Regions from separate parts of the Paenibacillus sp. FSL R5-0470 genome, predicted to be linked through region 2. Evidence: riboswitches for the same ligand, from Rfam matches in the RefSeq annotation. Region 2 holds a riboswitch; the other holds the start of a gene.
The links. A riboswitch is a leader RNA that binds a small molecule or an ion and turns the genes downstream of it on or off. The one in region 2 is predicted to bind cyclic di-AMP.
Positions count from the first base shown of each region.

Region 1: linked by a shared signal. The riboswitch ahead of MKY99_RS25360 (TrkH family potassium uptake protein) and the one ahead of MKY99_RS25870 (alpha/beta hydrolase) in region 2 are both predicted to bind cyclic di-AMP.

Region 1 is NZ_CP150238.1:5,736,893-5,747,039, forward strand. Features, by position in the region: gene MKY99_RS25330 (DUF3891 family protein) at 1-523, opposite strand, end outside; gene sdhB (succinate dehydrogenase iron-sulfur subunit) at 712-1,476, opposite strand; gene sdhA (succinate dehydrogenase flavoprotein subunit) at 1,551-3,293, opposite strand; gene MKY99_RS25345 (succinate dehydrogenase cytochrome b558 subunit) at 3,362-4,027, opposite strand; gene MKY99_RS25350 (LysR family transcriptional regulator) at 4,429-5,331, shown strand; gene MKY99_RS25355 (TrkA family potassium uptake protein) at 5,403-6,071, opposite strand; gene MKY99_RS25360 (TrkH family potassium uptake protein) at 6,085-7,380, opposite strand; cyclic di-AMP (ydaO/yuaA leader) riboswitch at 7,517-7,696, opposite strand; gene MKY99_RS25365 (CPBP family intramembrane glutamic endopeptidase) at 8,011-9,696, shown strand; gene uvrC (excinuclease ABC subunit UvrC) at 9,803-10,147, opposite strand, start outside.
Region 2 is NZ_CP150238.1:5,868,079-5,878,225, forward strand. Features, by position in the region: gene mnmH (tRNA 2-selenouridine(34) synthase MnmH) at 1-475, opposite strand, end outside; gene selD (selenide, water dikinase SelD) at 533-1,591, opposite strand; gene MKY99_RS25870 (alpha/beta hydrolase) at 1,748-2,557, opposite strand; cyclic di-AMP (ydaO/yuaA leader) riboswitch at 2,664-2,848, opposite strand; gene MKY99_RS25875 (hypothetical protein) at 3,070-3,243, opposite strand; gene MKY99_RS25880 (Nif3-like dinuclear metal center hexameric protein) at 3,328-4,122, opposite strand; gene MKY99_RS25885 (endo-1,4-beta-xylanase) at 4,234-5,253, opposite strand; gene MKY99_RS25890 (glycoside hydrolase family 43 protein) at 5,282-6,814, opposite strand; gene MKY99_RS25895 (carbohydrate ABC transporter permease) at 6,862-7,764, opposite strand; gene MKY99_RS25900 (ABC transporter permease subunit) at 7,824-8,792, opposite strand; gene MKY99_RS25905 (sugar ABC transporter substrate-binding protein) at 8,877-10,147, opposite strand, start outside.

The DNA of each region.
Region 1 (10,147 bases), 130 kb from region 2:
GGCTACCTGGTTCATTTAAAGCCAAATATAGAGATAAGTCATCGCAGAACTCCAAAAGACGGGCATCATAATACAGCTCATCCTCACCAATCGGTTTAGATACTTCCAGTTCTCGGTGAATACGGGATCTACGTTCCTCTTCATGCTCTTGATATAAAGTCAGTTCTGGATAATCCAGTCCCGAAATCTTAATGAGTCGTTCAAAATGCAAGCTGCACAAAAGCGCTCCGTAAGGTGTCCGCGCCTCGATCTCATCAAGTCCTCGCTTATAAAAGGTCAGCTTCGGCACTACAGGAAAATCAATAAAGCTGTAAGGCGCGTGTTCCGCATCGTTCCAAAAGGGCGTCTCATCCAGATCAATCCAGCCCCGGTCATGTTCAGCTACCGCCCAAAGCACCTCATCCCGGCGTCCTTTTTCTGGCACATGCTCTTCCTTAAACCAAATGGCAAGCTCTCCAGCTAACTTCCCGTGATCATGCTGTTTAACCATTACAATTGCTCCATCATGCTCCCGACAAATCACGATTATTCCTCCCTGTTGTTCCACACCTAACGTACGTTAACAATGGATATTATAGCATATGCTATTCATTCTTCTGAGCTAGACTAATTCCCTAATCTCTACCAATTATAAACAAAAAAGCTATCCTCAGCGAATATAAATCCACCATTGAGGATAGCTCAATATTAAAGATTCGGCGGTACTACTTATTACACACCTAACCAGCGTTTGAACATATGTTTTGTCGTCTGCTTATTAATTTCTGCAATGGAGGTGGTAAGAGGAATACCTTTTGGACAAGCGCGCACACAGTTCTGTGAGTTACCACAACCGTCAATACCGCCATCTTCCATCAATGCGTCCAATCTTTCATCCGCATTCATTTCACCCGTAGGATGAGCATTGAACAGGCGTACTTGAGAGATGGCTGCGGGTCCGATGAAATCCGTCTTCTCGTTGACATTCGGACAAGCTTCCAAGCATACGCCGCAAGTCATACACTTAGATAATTCATAAGCCCACTGCCGTTTCTTCTCCGGCATACGTGGTCCCGGCCCAAGGTCATACGTACCATCGATTGGAATCCAGGCCTTTACTCGTTTCAGTGCGTTGAACATCCGGGTACGGTCAATCACTAAGTCACGCACCACCGGAAATGTCTTCATTGGCTCAATGCGTACAGGTTGTTCCAGATTGTCTATAAGCGCTGCGCAGGCTTGGCGAGGTTTGCCGTTGATCACCATCGAGCAAGCTCCGCATACTTCTTCTAGACAGTTGGAATCCCAGCATACCGGAACGGTGCTGTCACCTTTGGCATTCACAGGGTTACGCTGAATTTCCATCAAAGCACTGATTACATTCATACCCGGACGATAAGGGAGCTCAAATTCCTCAACATAAGATGAGCTTTGTGGATCGTCCTGGCGGGTGATGATAAACTTTACGTTTTTGGGAGCTGTAGCAGTTTCCGCCATAATGGTTCCCTCCTCAAATTGCCTAATTTTATTTCATTAAGCTTGCCTCGCAAGCTGTTTCACTGCTGGAAAGATTAATCCTTCGAATAATCACGGACCCGTGGAGGGATCAGTGAGACATCGACTTCGTCGTAAGAGATTTGCGGACCGTCTGCAGTCCAGGCTGCTTTCGTGGTCTTCAAGAATTCCTCATCATTACGATCCGGGAATTCCGGCTTGTAATGAGCGCCGCGGCTCTCATTGCGCATAAGCGCTCCCAGTGTCATCGCTTCGGACAGCTCCAGCATGTTCCATAGCTGACGGGTGAAAGCTACACCTTGGTTATTCCAGCGTGACGTATCGTTCATATTGATATTGCGATAGCGTTCTTTAAGCTCTTTGATTTTGCCAATGGTCGCTTCCAGCTTCGGATTGTGCCGTACAACCGTCATATTGGCGGTCATCCATTCACCCAGTTCCTTGTGAATCACATAAGCATTCTCTGTACCTGACATCGCTAGCAGAGACTCATATTTGTCCGTCTGCTTTTTGTGGAAGCTATCATAGACAGAAGAAGAGATATCTTGTGACGATTTCTTCAGACCTTTAATGTATTCAACAGCCTTTGGTCCAGCAACCATACCACCGTAAATGGCAGATACCAGAGAGTTAGCGCCTAGACGATTCGCTCCATGATATTGATATTCACATTCGCCTGCCGCAAACAGACCAGGAATGTTTGTCATTTGGTTGTAATCAACCCACATACCGCCCATGGAATAGTGCACAGCCGGGAAGATTTTCATCGGTATTTTACGAGGGTCATCCCCCATGAATTTTTCGTAAATTTCAATAATCCCGCCAAGCTTCACGTCCAGCTCTTTCGGGTCCTTGTGAGAGAGATCCAAATACACCATGTTCTCACCGTTAATGCCCAGCCCTTGATCCACACACACATTAAAAATCTCACGTGTAGCAATATCGCGCGGCACCAAGTTACCATAGGCTGGATATTTCTCTTCAAGGAAATACCACGGCTTTCCATCTTTATAAGTCCAGATGCGGCCGCCTTCACCACGTGCTGATTCCGACATTAAGCGGAGCTTGTCATCTCCTGGAATAGCCGTTGGGTGAATCTGTATAAATTCTCCGTTGGCATAATGTACGCCCTGTTGGTACACCGCACTTGCTGCTGTGCCCGTATTAATTACGGAGTTCGTTGTTTTACCAAAAATAATACCAGGCCCGCCGCTAGCCAAAATAACAGCGTCTGCAGGAAAAGTCTCAATCTCCATCGTCTTGAGATTCTGGGCACTTATGCCGCGGCATACACCTTCGTCGTCAACGATGGCCGAGAGGAACTCCCAGTTCTCACGTTTCGTTACAAGACCTTCGGACTCCCAGCGGCGCACTTGCTCATCCAGCGCATACAAAAGCTGTTGGCCTGTCGTTGCGCCAGCAAATGCAGTGCGGTGACGCTTCGTTCCGCCGAAACGACGGAAGTCGAGTAATCCCTCAGGTGTGCGGTTGAACATTACGCCCATCCGGTCCATAAGGTGGATGATACCCGGTGCTGCTTCACACATCGCCTTGACCGGTGGCTGATTCGCCAGGAAGTCACCGCCGTAAACGGTATCGTCGAAGTGCTCCCAAGGAGAGTCGCCCTCCCCTTTCGTATTTACCGCGCCGTTGATGCCGCCTTGCGCACAAACGGAGTGTGATCTTTTTACCGGCACTAATGAGAATAATTGAACATGCGCACCGGACTCCGCTGCCTTGATGGTAGCCATCAGGCCGGCCAGACCGCCACCCACGATAATGATATTTGCTGTTGCCATGATAGTTCACTCCCTTTATTGAAAATATCAGAAAGGATTCTGGAATCTAGTCCTGAGAGGATAATTACTTAGATGAAAGTCTTTATGGACTGAGCTATAGAAGCTGCGGTTTGAAATTCAGCATCACGGAAAGTGACTAGTGAAATGAGGAACATAAACGTTACAAGAACAAATATACCGAGACAAAGGTAAGAGGATACCCGCTGTGAACGAGGTCCTACCGTGATTCCCCAGCTGATCAAGAAAGACCATAGGCCGTTTGAGAAGTGAAAGCATGCTGCAACGATACCGATAATGTACAGTGTCAACATCAGTGGTTGAGTCACGATATCATGCATCAGACCGCCCAGCTCTTCATGCTCTACACTACCAACTGCCACCTGAACCCGGGTTTGGAACAAATGCCAGACTATAAAGATAAAGGTAATAATTCCTGTAATACGTTGCAGCGTATAACGCCAGTTTCTTTCAATGTTGAAACGGTTCAAGTTCGGCTTGGATTGATAGGCAATATACAGTCCATATACGCCATGGTACAGCAGAGGTAGCCATATACCGAACAATTCCAGGAAGAAGACAAGCGGCAGGCTGTTCAGCCATATCACGCTGTCAGTGAAACCGGAAGCGCCACCCTCTACAGCCGCAAAATTCGTCATCATGTGCTCAATGAAGAAAGCTCCAAGCGGGATAACGCCTAGCAAGGAATGAATCTTTCTGGAATAAAATCCTTTCATACAAAGTAACCCCTTTCCGATTAAAACAGCGTTTTCATTATTGTGTATTCACCGCCGGAACTACATTTGACACAGGATAACGTAGACTATGTCATGACAAAACGTCTATATTTACCGCTATCCTTGGTTTCCCGGACTTTGTTTTCTTTTTCACAAAATGTGAATATCTTGTGTCACTTTTCATGTTACTCCTTTTTCCCTTATAAGGGAATTGCAATCTAATTATTAAACGTTATACAATAAACGCATAAGAATAGATTTTATATGATAATAATTCTCATTTAGAGAAACAACATTTTCCGACAAATCTTTTATTTCCTTATGGAGCAAGAAGTATTGTCTTCATGGCTATGAATTTCGTCACTACTGTTTATAGATTGCACTACGAGAGGAACATAAATATGTTTGACGATTTAGATGTTTTTGCAGCGGTTGTGGAGCACTCCAGCTTGAATCGGGCCTCCCGCCAGCTCAATCTGTCCCAACCTGCCCTATCTCGTAAAATCTCCAAGCTGGAAGAACGACTGGGTGTCGCGCTATTTAATCGTTATGGCAAGCGACTGGAGTTAACCGAGGTTGGGCGTCTTACTTATTCCTACGCACTTGAACAACGGCAGCAGCGCTCTAAATTTCTGGAGGCTTTGTCTAAATACAAAGAAGGCGAGCCTAAGCTCGTCACCTTAGGGGCGTCACTTACCTCACTGCAGACCACTCTGCCTCCACTAGTTAACGCATATATGGAGAAATACCCAACTGCGGAGCTGAAGCTAATCACAGGCCGAACACATGAAATTGTCTCCTCTGTCAGTGAAGGAAAGTCAGATATAGGTCTGATCGCTTCCTCTATTCAAGAACCTGGACTGCGCTGCATTTCTCTGTTTGAGGATCAACTTCGACTGGTTGTTTCTGAGCATCATCCTCTGAATCAATCTACCAAGCTAACCATGGATGATCTGTCCCGACTGCCTATGATCCTGTTCTCCAAAGGCACCTGGTACCGACGTCTAACAGACGATCTGTTCCAGCGCTGTGGAATTGATCCAGACGTTCGGATGGAGATTGACTCATTCGAAGCCATCGTGCGGCTGCTGCCGACAGTCAATGTGGCAGCGTTACTGCCCAAGTCTTATCTGCGTCCGCAGCTGTTAAACGGCGGTGGGCTGGTCTCTCTGCATATTAAGGAGCTGGAGCAGACTCAGCGAACTACCTGCCTGATTTACCGTGACGATGGGAGCCTGAGCACAGCGGCCCGCAGCCTCGTGCAGGTCACAGAAGAGATGTTTCTAACGGAACGAGAGAAATAGTACATACCTCTGCGTGCAGCCTTAATTAAAAAAGCCCTCCGTCCCATGTAAAGGACGGAGGGCTTATCTATTTAATCTTGGTTTACAACTTCATCCTCAAATCGATCAATACTTTCATTAGAACCAATGAGTACCATAACGTCGCCCTCACTCAAATGATCATGTGCCGTTGGAGCCACTATAATTCCACTTTCCCGGTTCAGGGCAACAATACTGCAGCCATATTTCGCTCTTGTATTTAAATCTGACAAGCTTTTCCCGTTCATGCAAGACGGAACGGTTAGCTCGACGATTTTATAATCCTTGGACAGTTCAATATAATCCAGCAAATTGGGTGTCACGAGCTGATGTGCCACACGAATGCCCATATCCCGCTCCGGAAAAATAACCCGGTCCACGCCCAGCCTGGACAACGCACGACCATGAAGGATCGAGATCGCCTTGGCTACTACTTGCTTGACTCCAATCTCTTTTAACAAAATCGCCGCCAGAATACTTCGTTCCATATTGTCGCCAATCGCAACAATCCCACAGTCAAAGTTCCGTACGCCGAGCGAGCGCATAATTCCTTCATCTGTAGCATCAGCCACTACCGCATGCGTCAGGTGATCGCTCATTTCCTCCACACGCTCCTCATGGTGATCAATGCCGAGCACCTCGTAGCCCATTTCCATCAGCTCAAGTGCAAGGCTTGAGCCAAAGCGGCCTAAACCGATTACTACAAATTGCTGTGCTTTCATTTCGGATTAACTCCTATCCAATAATTATTTTACCTTCTGGGTGCTTATACAATGGTTTACCCTGTTTAGGTCCAAGCGCATACACTAATGTTAATGGACCTAGCCGACCTGCAAACATGGTCAGACAGATCAGAATCTTGCCGAAGATAGACAGTTCAGGTGTCAGCCCCATGGTTAGTCCCACCGTGGCAAAAGCTGAGGTCGTCTCAAATAATATCGCTAAGAAATTACTATCCTCTGTTGTGGACAGTAACATCGACACCGTGAGGACCAATAGCAAAGCGAGTAATGTTAACGTCAACGCTTTATAGATACGCTCTTGCGCCAATCGGTAACGGAACAGTACAACATCTTCACGTCCGCGCAGCATCGCGATTACTGCACCAATCATAATCGTAAAGGTTGTAGTCTTGACCCCGCCACCTGTTGATCCTGGAGATGCACCAATAAACATAAGAATAACCATAAAGAACTGTGAGGCTTGCCGTAGTCCGGCAATATCCACCGTATTGGCGCCAGCGGTTCGGGGCGATACCGACTGAAAGAATGCCGATAATATTTTGCCGCCGAAATTTAAATTCCCCAGTGTGCGCTGATTCGTAAATTCAAATATAAAAATAACCAAAGCGCCGATAAGAATAAGCCCTGCAGTGGTGGAGAGTACAACTTTGCTATGCAAAGATAATTTACGTTTGACACGAAACTCCACCAGATCCGACATGACAATAAAACCAATACCGCCAGAGACAATCAGAAACATCACCACGATGTTCACTAGCGGGTCATATACATAATCGGTTAAACTCCGGAAATCCCCGAAAATATCAAATCCAGCATTATTAAACATAGACACCGCATGAAATATTCCAAAATAAATGGCCTTTCCCAGTGGCATATCAAACGCCCAGCGTAAGGACAGAAGCACCGCTGCACAGCCTTCGATGACCAAGGAATAAATAAGTACTCTCCGGATCAGTCGAACAATCCCCTCCATAGAGCCTTGGTTCATTGCTTCCTGAAGGATCAGTCTGTCCCGCAAGGAAATTTTGCGTTTCATCATCATGGCAAATAAGGTCGCCATTGTCATAAACCCTAAGCCGCCCACCTGGATAAGCACCATAATTACGGTTTTCCCAAAAATGGTGAATGTCGTCCCGGTGTCCAGCACCACAAGTCCTGTCACACAGGTGGCCGATGTTGCAGTAAACAACGCATCAATAAAACTAACAGCATTCCCGCTGGTACTCGAAATGGGAAGCATTAGCAGCAAGGCTCCAATCAGAATGATCGATGCAAAACCAAGCACCATAATCTGAGGCGGAGAGAGCTTCAGGAACTTTGATTCAGAAACCCTGCGAAACTGTGAAGCCACTACGCTCACCCTCTTATCAAAATTTAAAGAATTCCAACAAAAAAAGCACTGGAAAACCAATGCTACCCTTGGTTCCTGCAGTAAATTAGCCTACGAGGTTAGCTGACGGATTCGGACTGTGCAGGCTGCCCTATTCGTTCCTAGAACGAAATTCACCCCTGATGAATAAAGACAACGCCTATGGCGTATACTCATCTTTTCATTACTTCTTATGGTTCCCCCGTTTTCACCTGAAATTCGGCTATATACAATTGCATACAAATTATATATGTTATTTCGATAAATCACAAAGACACTATTAATGGTGATTCATATGAAAAATGCGGTTTGGAGAGGATGTACCACTAAGAGTGCCTTTTCTCATCACTTTTCCGTGTTTTCCCTGCAATTGCATCGATTTTCATGAAAAATGAAGAAAGAATCACCTTAAATTCATGGTATATATTCAGTTACCTATTCTATAATATCTCTATTACCCATAAAAAGAATATACGATGATTTTTGTAACTATCATGGCACTAATACTATAATGGAACATAACATTGTCAGTTTACAAGGAGGCGTTACATGAATCCCGTTGGCCAGCCCTTACAGCAACGTGCCCTCTCCAAGAGGCTCATCATCTCGGGCATTATCGGTCTTATTCTATTTATTATGTTTCAAATTGCTCCCTCGGTGCTAAATAGCCCTGCCGGGGAAGATACTACTGTCATCAGTAAGGCGGAAGCCCGCGACAAAGCCATATCATTCGCAGAACAAAAGCTGAACTACACCAAAGCACCAAACGATCAGTGGAATGTACTGTACGATACGGACTCTTCCTTTTATGGTTATATGTCCCGCGAGAAGCTTTTGGAGGACTATACAAAAAAGAAATTGGATCAACGATATCCTTTTGACATCTTTCGTGTAACACTTAGTCCTTCAGCGGAACAAGAGCCACTGATCTCTGTTGACCTCAATATGTATACTGGTGGAGTTGTCGCTTTCACACAAGGTGCAGAAGGATCAGGTACCGGATTACCAAACAATGTATCCACCAGTGCAAAAGAAGAGGACAAGGGTACTACCTTATCACTTACACAAAAAGAAAATCTTGCCCGTCCCTGGCTTCAGGAATGGGATGTAAATCCCGCCAAGCTGCAAATTGAATCGAATACGGGAAACTACGGGCTCGTGTATACAGATCGTTCCGTTCAGATCGGCGAATCCTTACTACACTATTATTTCGATTTCACTGGCGAACAGGTATCCAGCTTTAAAGCAGGATTCACCGCTCCAGCCTGGCATACCTCCTATGTAAAGGACCAGACCTCTCTCGCGGAAAAGTTTACTTTATTCGGCTACGGTTTGCCTACTTTAGCTTTAGGAATTCTGGCACTCATCTACAGCATACTTAGAAGAGAACATACCTCCTTTAAGCGTGGAATATTCCTAAGCTCAGCTTATTTTGTAATCATGATGATCAGCACCTATAATATGCTCCCTGAATCCTCAGGCGAAGGACTCGAGGCTCAGATAACTTCCGTCATAATGTTCATCATTTATGCCTTATATAGCCTCCTAATGTCCTCCCTGCTCTATTTTTCTTTAGTTGGAGGGGACGGCCTATGGAAAAAAGAAGAGGGGATGAACCCATGGCCTCGTGCTAAAGAGCCTGGCTATGGAAAATATGTTCTGGATAGTATCCGGGCTGGATACGTCTGGGCATTCGTGCTGCTAGGGGTGCAGACCCTTATGTTCATCGTATTATCACTTACCTTGCAGAACTGGTCCACTACTGACGCTACTCAATCTCCTTACAACATGAGATATGCTTGGCTGCTGCCCATCGTTGCATGGCTCGCTGGTTTATCCGAGGAAGCCATTTATCGTTTTTTCGGAATTCCTATGTTGAAAAAAGTATTCCGAAGCACGTTCATTGCTTGCCTGATCACCACGCTGGTTTGGGCGTTTGGCCATACGCTGTATCCGATCTACCCCATCAGTTCCCGTCCTATTGAGCTGACCGTGATTGGTTTGCTCTTTAGCTATATTTTCCTTCGTTACGGATTTATTGCCGTCATGTTCAGTCACGTCGTGTTTGACAGCATTCTGATGGGCGCTACGCTGATCTTTATGAAGGAAAGCGTGAATGTAGGGGCTGGTATCTTCGCGATTATAATGCCGTCCATAGTCGCTTACATCGTCTATCGGTTTAATCCACCGCAGAAATCAGAACCTAAGCCGGTTGAACCTACATCTGTAATTTAAAGAAGTAACGGGTGGATAACCTATAATAAAAAAAGGTGTCACAGCAGAAAACTGCTGTGACACCTTTTTTATATTAACGTATACAGCATTCCAGTATTTCGAATGCCTATGTCGCTGGCTCTTCATCCTTGAGCGCCTCAAGAATTTGACTAGCCAGCTTTTCGCCAATAGAAAGTGATTTAAAATCCTCTATGGAGGCTTCTTTAATTTTCTTTAGTGATCCGAAATGCTTAAGCAGCGCCTTGCGCCGCTTCTCGCCTATACCTGGTATGGAGTCCAGTTTAGAAGTAACCATGGACTTCCCACGTTGTTCACGGTGGAAGGTGATGGCGAATCTATGCACCTCATCCTGAATCCGTTGCAACAGATAAAATTCCTGACTATCCCGAGCCAAAGCGACAGGTTCTGGCGGATCTCCAACCAAAAGCTGAGCCGTCTTATGCTTATCATC
Region 2 (10,147 bases):
GGTGCAGCAGGTTTGTTTTACCTGTACCCGTATTTCCATGAATGACATAAGGCTTCGCCTTGAATTCATAGGACTCCAGTTCATCGAGTACCCATTTACGGTAAGCTTTATAGCCGCCAATCAATCGGTAAGCGTGAATATCCATTAAAGAAAGTACGGTCGCAGTTGTACGGCTGCGCATACCTCCCCTCCAGCAGAATACAGCCTTGTCCCCTTGAATCGCAGCAAATTCTTTGACAAAGGAAGGTAGCTTCGCAGCAGCAATCTCCAAACCGCGTTCTTTCGCAGCCTGCACACTTGTCTGTTTATACAATGTACCTACTTCAGCCCGTTCCTCATCATCAAAAAAGGGAATATTCAAGCTATCCGGCAGCGTTGCATCTTTATATTCAGAAGGAGATCGAACGTCGATAACGGTGATCTGCTTCTTATTCTTTAACACTCTTAGTTCTTCCAATGTAATATCCTGAAACAATGCGCTCTCTCCTCTGGTGGCTAACTTCTTAGGTCGCCTCTAAGCTGAACTCCAGCGTTATTGCGCAGCTATAACTGCAATCTGACCCGGATGCTCTTCCGTTACCTCTCCGATCAATGCTGCTTCTACACCTGCATCTACTAACTCTTTTAGCAAATCCTCACTTTGTTCAGGAGCAACAGAGATCAGCAATCCACCGGAAGTCACAGCATCACACAGAATATAGCGGCTTAATTGGTCCATCTCTTCCGGATAAAGAATACTGCCCTCCAAATGGGCAAAGTTATTCTTAGTGCCGCCTGGAACAAAGCCCTGCTCCGCGAGCTCTCTTACTCTTGGCAGCATCGGTACATCGCCTTGACGAATAATCAGTCCGTGATTGCTCCCTTTTGCCATTTCCGAGGCATGTCCAAGCAACCCGAATCCGGTAACATCTGTACAAGCATGTACATCATAGGGCTCCATGATTTCAGCCGCTTTTTTATTCAATGTAGACATGACTGTCGTAAGGCGTGTAGTTTCTTCTGGGGATAGCTGATCCTTTTTAATAGAAGTCGTTAAGATGCCCACACCGATAGGTTTAGTCAAAATCAGCTTGTCTCCTGCCTGCGCACCTGCATTCGTTCTTACTTTGTCCGGATGCACAAGGCCCGTAACGGCCAATCCAAATTTAGGCTCTTTATCGTCGATGGAATGTCCGCCCACAAGCGTTGCTCCTGCTTCCTGCACTTTATCTGCTGCACCGCGCAAAATGTCACCGAGAATGCTTTTGTCCAAAACAGAAATAGGGAAGGCCACAATATTAAGCACTGTAAGCGGCTTGCCGCCCATAGCATAAATATCACTTAACGCATTAGCTGCTGCAATTTGCCCAAAGGAATAAGGGTCGTCCACGATCGGCGTGAAAAAATCAACAGTTTGCACTAACGCTAGATCATCACTTAATCGATATACCCCAGCGTCATCACTGGTATCCAGACCTACAAGTAGATCCGGATTAGGAACGGTTGGTGGTAGACTGCGAATAACCTGCATGAGATCGGCGGGACCGATTTTGCAGCCGCAGCCCCCTTTTGAAGATAATGAGGTCAATTTTATGGTTTCGGCTTGAGACATCATGACTCAGCTCCTTTAGATAGTTAATATCGAATATCTTTAATCTTACATCAGTAGACAGCATTGTACAAAATACAGACATACAGAAGAACGCCCCGTAGCCAGTACATACTCCCCGGCTATGGGACGCCTCTCATTTCTCACTTACCACTAAGATCAACTAATCTGCTGAGTTTCCTGCTGTTTCTCCAAAAACCGCTGAAGTATAGCATTAAATTTCTCCGGCTGACACAGATTACTAGGATCTAATGCGTTAGGGATGATCACTAACTGAGCATGTGGCAGCTGAGACACCATATCCTTCATACAATTAACTCCAAATTCACTAAAGTCACCTACAATACATAAGGCGGGACGCTTAAAAGACTTTAAGCATCTAGTGTAATCCACATGGCTCGTAGCCAGCCTTTGCCGATACAATTCCCGTGGACGTTTATCGAGAAGTCCTCTTCTAATCTCGTTATAAGCCAGATTCCAGCGTTCCCGGTACATCATACGAATCGAAGGAAGTACAAGCTCACTTGGAGCGTAATACATTAACCAGCTACAATAAGCAGCCATAAGCTGGATTTTACCGATTATCGTTGACGCCTGACTTCTACAAAAGCTATCCGCGACAACAATCGCTTTTACTCGCTCTGGATATTGTTTCGCAATATGTTGAACGACAAGCCCCCCATAGGCACTCCCAACAAAAACAGCCTCACGAATACCCAAATCATTTAATAGCATTATTATATCTAGACATTGGGTTTCAATAATCTCGTTTGGGGCCTGCAGTAATTCACCTGATTTGCCATTCCCCCGTAAATCACACAGAATCACTTTATATTTATCAGAAAAATACTCTAATTGTGGCTTGAACATACTATGTGTTAATCCATGTCCATGGATAAACACAACCGGAGCCCCTGTTCCATTGATTTCGTAATAGAGCGAAGTTCCATTCAGTTTAGCAATAGGCAAAGTTAACACCTCTTTCATAGATAGGTTCTACAACTATATCTGCTTTTTAACGCAGCAAAAAACCACAGAGGGATTCTCTGTGGCTATTCATCATCAAATACGCCATTCATCCTCTCTCCATACGCTTACGAGGTTAGCTGTCGGATTCGGGCAGTGAGAGTTGCCCTACCTGCATGGATGCATTTATGCATCTGGAACAGGATTCACCCCATAACTAGTACCGATTGTTACACTGGTTCCCAGTTGTTGGTTCCCCCGCTTTCCTTAACGGAAATTAAGCGGACTTCTTATGTAATTGTCAGTTATGTGATGAATCATACTCCGTGTAAGGTTTCTTGTAAAGTTGAGCCGTGGGCAAAATAATGTTGAAAGCCATGCTTTTCATTTCATATTGAGCATACACTTCGTTTTCTCTTTCTTTTGCTCTTGTTTACTCAATATATCTAAAAAAAGCCGAGCGGCCATCAGAGATCAATCCCTGAACTACTCGGCTTCGTTATACAATCATATGGCTACAACAGATCGGCGTTTTTCAATGCATGCTCCCAGCTCGGAAAAAAGAACAGCGCACTTCTCATAAGATCAGGATCGCTTTGCTTCACTTGTTTTTTGCTGATCGAGCTTCCATCGGTTTGAAGCTTTTTGATACGACTTAACACTTCATCAGCCTCCAAAGGAATTTCCATTGAAACACTCCTTTCTCAGTGACCTGGTTTCCAATCATTTTCTCCATAATATGCAAATTTATTCTTCATTTCGGTTTATACGAATTAAACCAGCTGATAGACCGGTTGTTCAGCAATAAAATAAGTAGGAATCATTGGGTATTTCTGTGCCAGAACTTCAGCTAAATATTTCATTCCTGGAGCTTCACTTTCCGCATGTCCTAACATAATCAGTGCTTTTGATCTGCCTTGGTGGACAGCATCCCTCACATATTCTGGAGTTTCCCATTCGGGGCCCTCGCCAGCAATAATTAAATCAAGATTATGCTGATTAAAAAGAGGAATAGCCATCGTCCCACCTCCTCTGTAACCTACTAATATCCCCACATGTCTGCATATCTGGGATACGTCTCCGGCAGCACGTAAATAGGAGATGCCTAGCTTTCTTTTTATATACTGTGCCGCTTCACTTACCGTCATAGCTGGAATCGATAGGATTGTAGCAGTCGATTGCTGCTCAACCACATAGGCTGACCATTCAAGCTCTCGTAGCAAGCCCACCATGATCCCGTCTGGTTGATGCCTATGCCAATAATCATGATAACGAAAAATAGCCAGTTCAGAACGCTCGATTAAACTCAGTTTCGCAAGATAAATAGGGTCATCCTCTAACCACTCACTCGTCTCATGATGACTGTAAAACACACCTTCATGTGTGATCAACAAATTGGCGTTCATAGCAACCGCTCGCTCCACAACATATTGCGTAGCGCAAAATGCCGTAACCATCCCTGTAATCACCATTTCCGGATTTCCCGGCTTAAGAGTATCCACAGTCCCATCTATCTGTTCCATGGCTCCTATTAAATCTTCCAGAATCCTTCTAATTGTCACGCTCACTTTAATCCGCCCTCTGAGATCTATTCTACTAATCTATCAACGTATAAATAACCCACCCTTAATCGATATAAGGACGGGTTCACAGTTCATTATTTGAGCAGCTTGCCCACTCTATGATTTCGTGGCAGAGGTGATAATTTGATGGAAAGCTGGCTTCGGCTTATGCCCTTCATCGAATAGGAACGGCCAGTTCTTCCGCCCACGAACAGGGAAATCATCCAGCCAGGTATAGTCATCCGCTGCTCCCCAGAACGTAACCGAACTAATCACGTCCCGGTATTCTCTCAGCAGTGCGAACATCGCTTCATATCGATCTGCTTGAAGCTCGAGCAGCTCAGCAGGTACTGTCTTTAAGTCCATTCGTTTGTCATCGAAACGGAACATGGATACATCCAGCTCTGTCAGTTGGAGCTGAAGTCCTAACGATGCATATTTTTCGATCGCTGCACGAATTTCATCCAGACTAGGATCGTATAAATTCCAGTGTGCCTGCAATCCGACGCCATGGATCGGCACGCCTTGTTCCAATAGCGACTTCACCAGTTTATAGATTTTGTCACGCTTTAATGGATGGGATTCGTTATAGTCATTGTAGAATAATAATGCCTTAGGGTCAGCTTCATTGGCGAATTCAAACGCTTTGGCGATAAAATCCGGGCCAACAATGTCGAGCCACTTCGAATGGCGAAGAAGCTCTTCTCCTTCATCGGCTATAACTTCATTGACAACATCCCAAGCATAAATATCATCCTTATAACGTCCTACAACGGTCTGAATATGTGATTTGACTCGTGCAAGCAGAATCTCTTTGCTTACAGGTCCTCCGCCCTTATCCTCAAACAGCCAGTCCGTTGTCTGGTTGTGCCAAATCAAGGTATGTCCGCGCATCGCCATATGATGTTCCCTGGCGAAGGCAACCAGCTGGTCTGCTGCCCTAAAGTTATAAGTGTCCTCAAGTGGATGCAGACTTTCAAATTTCATCTCGTTCTCAGCGGTAATACTGTTGAAATGATAAGCAAGCAAATGCTCCTGTGATTGGATAGTTAATGGGTTGACGGCTGCGCCAATCTTGAAATCCTCTGCGAACACTGTCTTTAGTGCAGGCTCTGTAAAATCACTAGCTTGTCTCAACAAGTTCCCTCCTAACAAACGCTATTCATTATGACCGATAATCGAACCAATCAAAGTGGGCAGGTACCTCAGCTACTTTACCATGACCTGTCGCATATAAACCGATAAGAACACCTGTAAATCCATTTCCTTTTACGGCCTGTGGGGATAATGGGTATGCTGCCGCTGTAGATAGCTTATTCCATTGCTGCCCATCCAAGGAGAACAATAAGGTGTATTCGGTAAGCTCCGCCTGTATTTTCAGATAAATTCGCTCAGCTGTAATTGGTACTTCTGCTTCTACACGGGTTATTCCATCAATAGTTAATTGTGCTGCAATGACTCTGTGGCCAACTTTTTGCACCAAGCCAACCTCATAATGTGCATTCTCGTCCAATCTAGCACAGAGTCCAGCCTCTTCACCGTCCACGGTAGGGTTAAAATCTAGTAATGTACTCCATTCAGCTGAAGTATGCTGCTGTCTTCTGCCTATAAAGGCTACCTGACCCACTTCATTAAGGTCTTTCGATTGCCCTCGAAGAGCTAGAAAACCCGGACGTTGGCTTAGTGACCAGCTTCCCTCTGCCGGATTCCGCAGAAAGGATAATTCCAACGGCAATACAGGGTCATCAAAATCATATCTTCCGCTAGTCTCAGGTTTTGGCGAATGACCCGGTACACGCGGAACCTTCATCTCCAGCCCGACAGTGTCCTCATTATTATCAATCATCGGCCATCCGTCTTCATTCCACGTTACAGGGGCAAGAAAGGTCTCTCTTCCTAGCACTGTATACTTGGAATCTACTAGACGTACTCCAAGGAATACGGCCCACCAATCCCCGTTACGATCTTCGATCAGATCAGCATGTCCTAGATACTGAATGGGACTATCAGTCCCGCGATGGGTCAATATCGGTTGCTCTAATCTTTCAAAAGGACCGTAAGGGGAGGAAGAACGACCGATAATTTCTCGGTGTTCCTTTGCCGTGCCGCCTGAAGCAGACATGATATAATACATTCCATTAATTTTGTACAAATGTGGTCCTTCCGTCCAAGGTCCACCATCCCCAGTCCAGATGACAACAGGTTCTGTTAATGCTGCTCCTGTAGCAATGTCTATCTCATATTGAATAGCGTGGGAATCATAATCTGCTCCCTGCTGGGTGGTTACATATACCTTTCCATCCTCATCAAACATTAGGGAAGGGTCAATTCCTCCATAAGGAATACTAATCGGGTCTGACCACGGACCCGCTGGGTCCGTAGCCGTAACATAGAAATTCCCCTTCCCGTGTATTTCGGTCGTTATCATGTAAAACGTTCCTTCATGATACCGGATGGTTGGAGCAAATATACCTCCAGAGCTTTTGCTCTTACGTGTATCTAGCTGACTTACACGATCTAATACATGACCAATTTGTGTCCAGTGAATCAAGTCCTGGCTGTGAAAGATAGGCACCCCAGGAAAATATTCGAAGGAGCTACACACCAAGTAGAAATCATCCCCTGCTCGAGTGATGCTAGGATCTGGATAAAAACCTGGAAGTATTGGGTTCGTGTATGTGATTGGAGATGGAGTCATAATTCAACAAACAACCTTCCTATTATTTAATAGTGGGTGCAAGCTACTTATTCCTTCACGCTTCCTACGTTCATTCCAACTACAAAGTACTTTTGCATGAATGGATAGACTAGCAGAATCGGGACCGAAGCAACGATAGTAACGGCTGCACGAATGGACTTTGGAGTTACCATTGACCCCGCTGACTCCGCAGTTACCCCTGCCCCGTTAGCTACACTTGCGCTACTGTTCGCATTCATACTAGATTGTATTAGTTTCATTAATTCATACTGCAATGTACTCAAGTGCTGGCGGGAAGAGGTGTAGATAAAAGCATCAAACCATGAGTTCCATGCACCTACCGCGACAAAAAGGGCAATGGTAGCAAGAACAGGTTTACATAAAGGGAAGACTACTTTCATGAAAATCTTAAATTCCCCGGCACCGTCGATTCTCGCGGATTCCATAAGACTTTCATGTATGCTACCAATATAAGTACGGATGACGATCATATTAAATGCACTTATCATAGTCGGTATTACATATACCCAAAATGTATTAAGCAAATGAAGATCCTTAATTAGGAAATAATTTGGAATCAGACCCGCATTAAAATACATGGTTAGGACGAAAACAAAGGTAATCTGCTTGCGGAAAACATATTCTTTCCGGCTTAAAGTATAAGCAAGCATTGTGGTTAAAAATAGATTCAGGATCGTAGATATCACTGTTCGTGCTACCGAAATCCAAAAAGCAGGAATAATTGTACCAGAGGCAAAAACAGCTTTGTAGTTCTGTATAGTCCACTCCCTAGGCAATAGATAAATGCCGCCGCGGATGGTATCATTCCCCTCATTTAAGGAAACTGCTATAGTATTCAAGAATGGATACAAGGTAACAATGACTAGACATATCATAAAGATAGTATTGAAGGTACCGAACACTACTGGTTCGATCCCTATAATTCTCATACGTTTTCTACTATTACTTTTTGGAGATTTCTGAGGTATTAATTGAGTTTTTTCCATGATTATAACAGCCTCTCTTCCCCTAGCCGCTTCGACGTCCAGTTAGCTAAAAGCAGTAACGTTACACTTACGACTGTTTTAAATATGCCTCCCGCAGTGGCTAAGGAATAATTCCCTTGCCCAATCCCGTATTTCAATACAAATATATCAATCGTATCCGACCAGTCTACCGTAAGCCCGTTCCCTAACAAGTACGGAACCTCAAATCCGACATCCAATACATGTCCTATGGACATTATCATCAGGATTACAATGGTTGGTTTAATTCCCGGCAATGTTACATTGAACATTTTTTTGTACCGGTTAGCCCCATCAATCTCAGCAGCCTCATATAAAGCTGGATCTATAGAAGCCATAGCAGCCAAGTAGATGATTGTACTCCATCCAACCTCTTTCCAGACGGTTGAAGCACCCACAATACCCCAGAAATACTTCCCTTCACTCAACCAAAGGATTGGTGAATCGATAAGATGTAATTTCATGAGCACGATGTTGATAATCCCGTCGTTAACCGAGAGGGAGACACCTACAATCCCTGTTACAATAATCCAGGAAAGAAAGTGAGGTAGGTAGGATATGGTCTGCACGGTTCTTTTCCAAAATACATTTTTGATTTCATTAAGAAGTAAGGCCAATGTTATCGCGGTTATAAATCCTAAAAAGAAATTAATTAATCCCATAGCCAGTGTGTTTCGTAGTACCCTTAAAAAGGTATCATCCGTAAATAGAAACTTGAAGTGTTTCAAGCCGACCCATGTCTGTTCGCCAAATGCCTTAGCTGGTTTATAATCCTGAAAAGCCATTGTCCATCCCCAAACAGGTACGTACGCAAATAGTACAATATACAGCAGCAATGGAACTGACATCCAAATCAGCTGTTTCTGATTCTTAATCAAGGTCAGAGTAATCGGTTGCTTCTTTTTTCTTTTAGGATGCCGGTTAACTTTTTTTCCCGTTAAAATCTCATCCATATATTTTCTCCCCACATCATCCATATATTTCAGAAAGTGGTTGGCTAATAAGCCACCACTTTCTGATTTTTAAGCAAGCTCTAACTATTTAACACTCCAAGTATCAAATCTCCATTTAAGCTGTTCATTGATTCTGTCTTCGTAAGCTTTAATATCCGCTTTATGAAGTTCTCCAACAAATTCAGTCCAAACTTTATCGAAATCGGAAGGGCTAGCCAAGATTGCTTTTGGCAGGTACTTGGTCTTAACTTCTCCCATCTTCGTATCGGCAATTTTTGCTGGAGAATTTTCAACAAGATCTATCGACCAAGCAGGATAAGCCACTGGGTTCGGTCCAGGCTTACTGAAGAAATCTACATAACTGTTGAATCCATATGCGTCAAGAACTTCCTTGTCATACGCTTCCAACCCTGCTTTATATTCTTCTGGTTGGGCTGCCGCATCCGTTGAGTTACCATCTGCAAAGTACCCTTGCATTTTCGGAGCGGTAGCATACCAAGCTTCTGCTTTGTTACTTAGCTTCCATGTAGCATCAACTGCGTTATCCCGTTGCTCCTGGTTTCTTATAAAGCGACCGTCTACCACTTGATAATCTTCGCCTTCAATACCCCAAGTGAGGGTTCTTTGCCAATCTTCTTGAATCAATGTGTCCATAAGTTTAAGGATTCTCACTGGATCCTTAGCATTGACAGTAATCCCGAATCCATTATTCAAGTTAAGAGCAGGACGATCCAGATAATAATCTTTGGTGTTAGTATCATACACAAGAGGCAGACCTACATAAGTGCTCATATCTTTCCCTTGTGTCTTGAGTGAATCTTCTGCTTTACCAAAGTTCCAGTGCTGATCAAACATTCCCAGTACGGCTCCGCTAGACAATTTAGCTAAATATTGGTCATAATCCATTACAAATGCTTCTTTATCAATAATACCCAACGCATTCATATCATTAAGTTTTTTATAGTACTGCTTTGCATAGTCTTTATCCGCAAAGATTTCTGCTACGTTATCCTTAACTACTACTCCGCCATCATTAGGATGACCGATCAGATGCTGAGGAGCGTTAAACAATCCCCAGTTTCTCCAGTCTTTGTTATGAATCTCAAACCCAATTGTTGGTTGACCATCAATGGTTGGATTTTTCTCTTTATATTTCACGATAAGATCGAAATACTCGTCCAAAGTTTTAACCGTTGGATAACCGGCATCTTTAAGTACAGCTTTCTGAATCCAGAAAGCTGGGCCAGAGTAATAGGTTGTATTCATCTCACCATTGTACGCACCATAGTTTGGAAGTGTATAAATGTGTCCATCATTGGGATCCTTCATCATGTTCCAGTAAGCTGCGTAATGCG